Regions from separate parts of the Polaromonas sp. P1_E3 genome, predicted to be linked through region 2. Evidence: predicted binding sites of a transcription regulator. Region 2 holds the regulator's gene; the other holds the start of a gene.

Region 1 (4,424 bases), on a different contig from region 2:
CGGCCCAGTACTACCGCGACGCCAAGATCCTGACGATCTATGAAGGCACAACCGCCATCCAGGCCAACGACCTGATCGGCCGCAAGACCTCGCGCGACGGTGGTCAGACGGCCAAGGCGATTGCAGCGCAGATCGAAAAAACCGAAAGCGAACTGCTCAAGCAGGGCAGTGCCGACGCGGTAGCCGTCGCCAAGCGACTGAAGGCCGCGCGTGAAGCGTTCATCGACGTGGTCGACTTTGTCGCCGGCAACACCAAGGCCAGCCCCAACGCCGTGTTTGCCGGCAGCGTGCCTTACCTCACGCTCGCGGGCAACGTGGTGGCCGGCTGGCAGATGGCGCGTTCGCTGCTGGTGGCGCAAGAGCAAATCGAACAAGGTGTCGATGCCGCCTTCATGCAGGCAAAGATCACCACTGCGCGCTTTTACGCCGACCACCTGCTGACCAAAGTACCCGGCGTGCGCGACAGCATTGTGGAAGGTGCGGAGAGCGTCACGGCGCTGGCCCTGGACGCGTTCTGATCCCGTACAACTTGCTACTTATTTGATAGCTGCTTGCGCCCGTCAATAAAGGGCTGAAGCATGTTTTTCTTAGAACAACAGAATAACAACGGAGCCACCATGTCCAGACTGCCAGGCGCACTGAACAATCTGCCTTTGCCCATCATCGGCTCACCGCTCTTCATCATCAGCAACCCGAAACTGGTGATTGCGCAGTGCAAGGCCGGCGTGGTCGGTGCCATGCCCGCGCTCAACGCAAGGCCCGCATCGCAGCTTGATGAATGGCTTGCGGAAATCACCGAGGCTCTGGCTGCCCACAACAAGGCTCACCCCGACAAGCCCGCCGCACCTTTTGCGATCAACCAGATCGTGCACAAGTCCAACGACCGGCTAGAGCACGACATGGAGATGTGCGTGAAGTACAAAGTGCCCATCTACATCACCAGCCTGGGCGCGCGTGAAGACATCAACGCTGCCGCCCACAGCTACGGCGGCGTGGTGTTGCACGACATCATCAACAACAAGTTCGCGCGCAAGGCGATTGAAAAGGGTGCCGACGGCCTGGTTGCCGTGGCTGCTGGTGCGGGCGGCCACGCGGGCGTCAAGAGCCCGTTCGCGTTGATCCAGGAAATCCGCCAATGGTTTGACGGCCCGCTGGCGCTGTCGGGCGCCATCTCCACCGGCGGCGCGGTGCTGGCCGCACAAGCCATGGGCGCCGACTTCGCCTACATCGGCTCGGCCTTCATCGCGACGGACGAAGCGCGCGCGGCCGACGCCTACAAGCAGGCCATCGTTGACGGCAACTCCGACGACATCGTCTACAGCAGCCTCTTTACCGGCGTGCACGGAAACTACCTCGCGCCATCCATACGTGCTGCCGGCATGGACCCTGAGAACCTTCCCGAAGGCGACGTCAAAACCATGAACTTCGGCGGCGGCGAGGGCAGCAAGTCCAAGGCCTGGAAGGACATCTGGGGCTGCGGCCAAGGCATTGGCGCTGTCAACAAGGTCCAAAGCGCCGCGGCCTTTGTGGACCAGCTCAGGCGTGAGTACGAGCAGGCGCGCCAGCGCGTCTGCGCTTAAGCGCCATTGCTACCCCTGAGCTGAGCTGCGCCTGAAACGCCCGCCTTGACCACCGCGACCCGACGCTTTCCCGGCATGGATGCCCTCAAAGGGCTGGCCTGCGTCCTGATCGTTTTGCATCACCTGGCCTTTTACGGCCCGATGTCGGACGTGGTGCATCCGTTTGCACCGGCCCTGATGGACTGGCTTTACGTCTACGGCCGCATGGCCGTGCAGGTGTTTTTGGTCGTGAGTGGTTTTCTGGCAGCGGCCTCGCTTGCGCCACAGGGCGTGGCCGTGTTCGGCGCATCCGGCGCCCTGATTTTTCGACGCTACTGGCGGCTCGTCAAACCTTATGCGGTCGCACTGGCCGTGAGCGTGCTGGTGGCGGCGATGGTCAGGCCCTGGTTTGCGCACCATTCCGTGCCGGAGACTCCCACAGTGCACCAGTTGCTGGCCCATGCCCTGCTGCTGCAGGACCTGCTGGGGCAGGACGCGCTTTCTGCCGGTGTCTGGTACGTGGCCATCGACTTCCAGCTTTACGCCATGGCTGTGCTCATTTTTGCCTTTGCCCGCCGGTTCCTGTTTCAGCCGCACAGTGGCGACGCAATACAAAGTACGTCAGTTTCCGCACCCCTGGGCGTGAGCCTCATCCTGCTGGTCGCTTTGGCATCGCTGCTGTTTTTCAACCGCTGGCCGGCCTTTGATGTCACCGCCCTTTATTTCTGCGGCTCTTATGCCTTGGGCATGCTGGCCTTCTGGGCCTCCAGCCGGCTTGGCGCGCGGCGCAACTTCTGGCTCCTGACATTGGCCGTCATGGGCGGGCTGGCCCTGTCCCTGGATTTCAGGGGGCGGCTTGTGGTCGCGCTGGTCACTGCCTTCGGGCTGGTCGGGCTGACGGGACTAGCGTCATACCCCTGGACGGTGCGCTGGCTGCAGCAGCGTGGGCTGGTGCAGCTGGGGCGCATGTCCTATTCCGTGTTCCTGATCCACTTTCCTGTGTGCCTGCTGGTCAATGCCATCGTGAGCCATTTCTGGCCTGCGCAGCTGGTGGCCAATGTGCTGGGACTGTTGTCGGCTTTTCTGCTGTCGCTGCTGGCGGGCTGGGTGCTGTACCAGTCCGTAGAATTGCGGCCCTTGCCTTCCGGGCCGAACTGGCTGCGCCGCTTTTATACCCATTAAAAACGGCCGTAAGCCTTTCTGGGTGAGCGCAAGCAGCTATCGAATTAATAGCGAATCACCCTGAACTCACCGCACTGTTTCGGCGGTTCATCCTCCGGCTAACGCCTGAACATTTCCAGCTTCAACGCGGCAGGCTCACCCAGCCATGAGGCGTGCGTGGTGTGGTCGGCCAGGTCGTCGCCGGTCAGCCCATGCACAAACACATCCAGCCCGCCGCGGTGTTCTTCGAGCCAGGGGATAACGCTGTCGAACGCGGCGCGGTCAAATGCCAGCTGGCAACTCCAGTGCGGGTGCGGTCCCACTTCGCGTTCATGCACCCGCCCCACTGCAACCCCGAAAAGCGCACCAGCCTTTTCACACAGCGCGCGCGCCTGCTCAACGGTGCCGTGCCCGAAATACACGTGGGCGTGGTAGCGGTCATAAAGGTTTTCAGGTCGCTGGATCATGGTGGAACGGAAGGAAAAAGAGGAAGGGGAAAACGGAAAAGGGACGATCAATTCGCATTGGATGAGGCCTCAGGCATCCTCCAGAAACGTCAGGGCCGGTAGCGGTACACCGGGGTTTTCTTCGCGGGCTTTCGCGTGCGTCTGCTGCATGCGTTGCCGGCAATGCGCCAGGTCTTTTACCCGAAACAGAAAAAACACCTCGGCCGCATCATCCGTGTTTTGCCACAAGTGCTCCAGCTGCATGCCTTGCTTCGCATGTTCGTCCGCGTCTTTTTCCAGCTGCTGTCTGACGGCGGCCAGCGGCGCGCCGGTGAGTTTTGCCAGTACGTGTGCCATGGGGTATCTCCTGCTTTAAACCCATTATTGCGGGCACCTGCTGATGACATTTGCAAAAGGGTTTTTGTTTGAATATACTGTATTTATATACAGTATTTGTCGCTGACTTCGATGGATGCTGCGTGACCTCAATCATTCACTTTCATGTCCGACGCCATCATCCCCATCAATGCCATCAAGGGCCGGGGCACTGCCACGCGCACGCCGCACCGATTTGAAAAAGATGTGCGCGACGCGTGGGACGACGGATGGGGAACGCTGGAAGAAAGCCAGGCGGGCGACGTGCCTCGGCTGGAGACCCAGGTCACGTTTGAAACCGCGCGCAGCGCCATCAGCAAAAACGATTCGCCCGACATCCATTTTGATTATTCGGTCAACCCTTACCGTGGCTGCGAACACGGTTGCGTGTACTGTTATGCGCGGCCCACGCACAGCTACCTCAATCTTTCGCCGGGCCTGGACTTTGAAACCCGGCTCATTGCCAAGCGAAATATCGCCGAGGTGCTGCGCGCCGACCTGGGCAAGCGCAGCTACGTCCCAAAGCTGATCAACATCGGCTCGGCTACTGACTGCTACCAGCCCATTGAACGCGAGCTCAAGTTGACGCGTAGCGTCATCGAGCTGATGCAGGAAGTGGGGCAACCCTTTTCCCTGGTCACCAAGTCCAGCGGCGTCGAGCGTGATCTTGATTTGATTGGTTCCATGGCCGACCGCAAGTTGGCGGCCGTCTACGTGACCATCACCACACTCGATGGCGAGGTTGCGCGCAAGCTGGAACCCCGCGCGGCGGCACCGTACCGCCGTTTGCGCATTATTCGCACGCTCGCAGAGCGCGGTGTGCCGGTGGGCGTAAGCCTGGCGCCGCACATCCCATTTGTGACGGAAGACCTTGAACAGGTGC
Region 2 (2,720 bases):
AGCGGGCGCCGCTCGCACCCAGCCTCAGGCCGTACGTACCACGTCAAATTCAACCCACCCAAGGTGGAAGGCAAGGACGACGTGACGGGCGAGCCGTTGATCCAGCGCGAAGACGACAAGGAAGAAACCGTGCGCAAGCGCCTGGAGGTTTACAGCGCGCAGACCCGGCCACTGGTTGAGTACTACTCCAGCTGGGCAAAGGCAGAGCCCCATCTTGCTCCCAAATACCGGGCCATCAGTGGCATGGGCGGGGTTGACGAGATCACCGCCCGGGCGTTCAAGGCGCTGGAGGGCTGACCTCAGCCTCAAGCAATTCCATCTGCAGCCAAGCCGTCAGCCTGACGGCCTTTTTCATTGCGGGGCATCGGGCTGGACCGCCCCATCATGGTCCGGTTTCAGCTTGCTGGCAGCAGCTCGAGCATCACCGCGATCCTTGCCTTCACAGGGCTCAGCCCCTGAGAATCGGAAAACACATCCCCCGGTGTCGGCAAAACCCTGCCATTCGGGCACCTTGTCGCACGCACGACACGCACCCCGGCAGCCTGGGCATCAAGCAACGCCGCCTCAAGCGCATGGTGCAGGGTACCGTTGCCCGTGGCAGCAACCACCAACCCCTGGACCCCCTGAGCCACCAAAGCCTCCACGACCGCGCCGGTGGCGCCCGCATGATTCATGACAATCTCGACGCGTGGCCACCGCGGCACCTGGCCTGCTATCATTTCAATAGCTGCTTGCGCACGCCCTGTATGGGCTTGGGGCCAATTTCGCATTAATCTAAGCGATCCTTCTTCCACGTAGCCAATGGGCCCCGCATCACCAGAACCAAATGCATCCACCCGGTAGGTATGAACCTTCTGCACGTCCAGCGCACTGTGAATCGTTCCGGCACACACCGCGACAACACCTTTTGCGCCGGCGTGACGCGCGACCGCCATGGCATCCAGCATGTTCTGCGGGCCGTCAGGCACCAGCGCCGTAGCCGGACGCATGGCACAAGTCAGCACCACAGGCTTATCGGGACTGCATACCGCCTGAAGAAAATATGCAGTCTCTTCCAGCGTGTCCGTTCCATGCGTGATGACAATGCCCTGCACGTCCGGCTGGGCCAGAAAATGGCTGACCCGGCCGGCGAGTTTCACCCATACATCGAAACTCATGTCCTTGCTGTCGACCTGCGCCACCTGCTCGATCACCAAAGGTCCCAGTGCCGCCAAAGAAGGAATCGCAGCAACCAGCTGTGCGACACCCACTTGTGCGGCCGTATAGCCAATATTGTCCGATGCGCTGGCGGCCTGTCCGGCGATCGTGCCGCCCGTGCCAAGAATCACGATATTTTGAGGATGCATAAAACGTAAACTTGCAATCTTTTAAAAACTGGATGAAAATACAGCTACTGGATATTAAAACAGCTACGGTGACGCTGAAGTTCCGATGCCAACCGGCAGGAACCCAGCGGACGGGGTTGTGATTCAAGGAGCAACGGTGATGAGCACACTCGATAACTTTCCGCATTTTCCTTCTGAGGCGCCCAAGCTCACTGCGCGTCAGCAACAAATTCTGGAACTGATCCAGAGCGCCATTGCGCGCACAGGTGCTCCACCGACCCGCGCTGAAATTGCCGCCGAGCTGGGCTTTCGATCCGCCAATGCAGCCGAGGAGCACTTGCAGGCATTGGCCCGCAAAGGCGTCATCGAGCTGGTCAGCGGCACCTCGCGCGGCATACGTTTACGAAACGACGCACTTCGCAGCCTGAACGAATCCAGAATCAAACAGTTTTCCCTGCCGTTGCAAAGCCTGGCCCAGCTCGCCCTACCTTTGGTAGGGCGGGTTGCTGCTGGCAGCCCGATTCTCGCGCAGGAACATGTCGAGCAAACCTATTATTTCGAAAGCAGCCTTTTTCAGCGCCAACCCGACTATCTGCTCAAGGTGCGCGGCATGAGTATGCGGGACGCCGGCATCATGGATGGCGACCTGCTGGCCGTCAAACAGTCCAGGGAAGCCAAAAACGGACAAATCGTTGTGGCCCGGCTCGGTGATGAAGTCACCGTCAAGCGTTTTCGTCGCAACAAGCACCTGATCGAGCTCCTGCCGGAAAATCCGGACTTTAAAACCATCGTGGTCGAGCCCGGCGAGCCATTCGAACTCGAAGGCCTGGCTGTCGGCCTCATTCGCAACACAATGTTGATGTAACCAGTTATCTGGCCGCGCACCAGGTGGCGGGCGTTTGGCCGTGTGATGGCCAACACCCTGGTGCCGAGGCCTTTCTGGCTATTGCAGCCTGCAATCCTGCCTATGTAAACCTCTCTCATACAGGAGTTCATCATGGGAATCACCAGTTTTTCACACTCACCAATGTCGTCAGCCCTGTTCGCTCCCATACAGGCACTGGTGTCATTGTTTTTGCCGGCGCAGAACATGGCTGGCGTGGGCCAGTTTCCACCGCCAGCTGGCGCCAGGTTGTCATCTCGGCAGCTTGCGCTTCCGTTTGCTCCCAACAATTTCACGGAAACACGCAGCCCGTCTGTCCATGGGATTGGCACCGGTCTACGTTCAGACGATTCGCCTCGCCCCAGTCGGCTGAGAGTGGTTCGCGAATTTGATTGCAATGTCAGCCCCGCATGTGCCGGCCGCATGGTGATATCTGGCCGCATGGCAGATGTATGCGCTGAACTTGAGCGCATGAGCCAGCGGGAAACTTCGCTGTAGTAGCGCGTATTGCA

The links. Region 2 encodes LexA, which represses DNA repair genes until DNA is damaged. Its sites were predicted from a motif close to ACTGTATNNNNATACAGT; they were not measured.
Region 1: a site for LexA is predicted at 3,600-3,617, ahead of AC1D0Z_RS12070 (PA0069 family radical SAM protein). Genes of this name have one in related genera too.

What each region holds. Positions count from the first base shown of each region.
Region 1 covers NZ_JBFUBD010000097.1:3,801-8,224, forward strand. Annotated here, with positions in the region: gene AC1D0Z_RS12045 (acyl-CoA dehydrogenase) at 1-518, shown strand, start outside; gene AC1D0Z_RS12050 (NAD(P)H-dependent flavin oxidoreductase) at 618-1,580, shown strand; gene AC1D0Z_RS12055 (acyltransferase family protein) at 1,626-2,741, shown strand; gene AC1D0Z_RS12060 (DOPA 4,5-dioxygenase family protein) at 2,840-3,187, opposite strand; gene AC1D0Z_RS12065 (hypothetical protein) at 3,257-3,523, opposite strand; gene AC1D0Z_RS12070 (PA0069 family radical SAM protein) at 3,668-4,424, shown strand, end outside.
Region 2 covers NZ_JBFUBD010000210.1:2,116-4,835, reverse strand. Annotated here, with positions in the region: partial or broken gene AC1D0Z_RS16065 (nucleoside monophosphate kinase) at 1-297, shown strand, start outside; gene AC1D0Z_RS16060 (asparaginase) at 396-1,346, opposite strand; gene lexA (transcriptional repressor LexA) at 1,486-2,190, shown strand.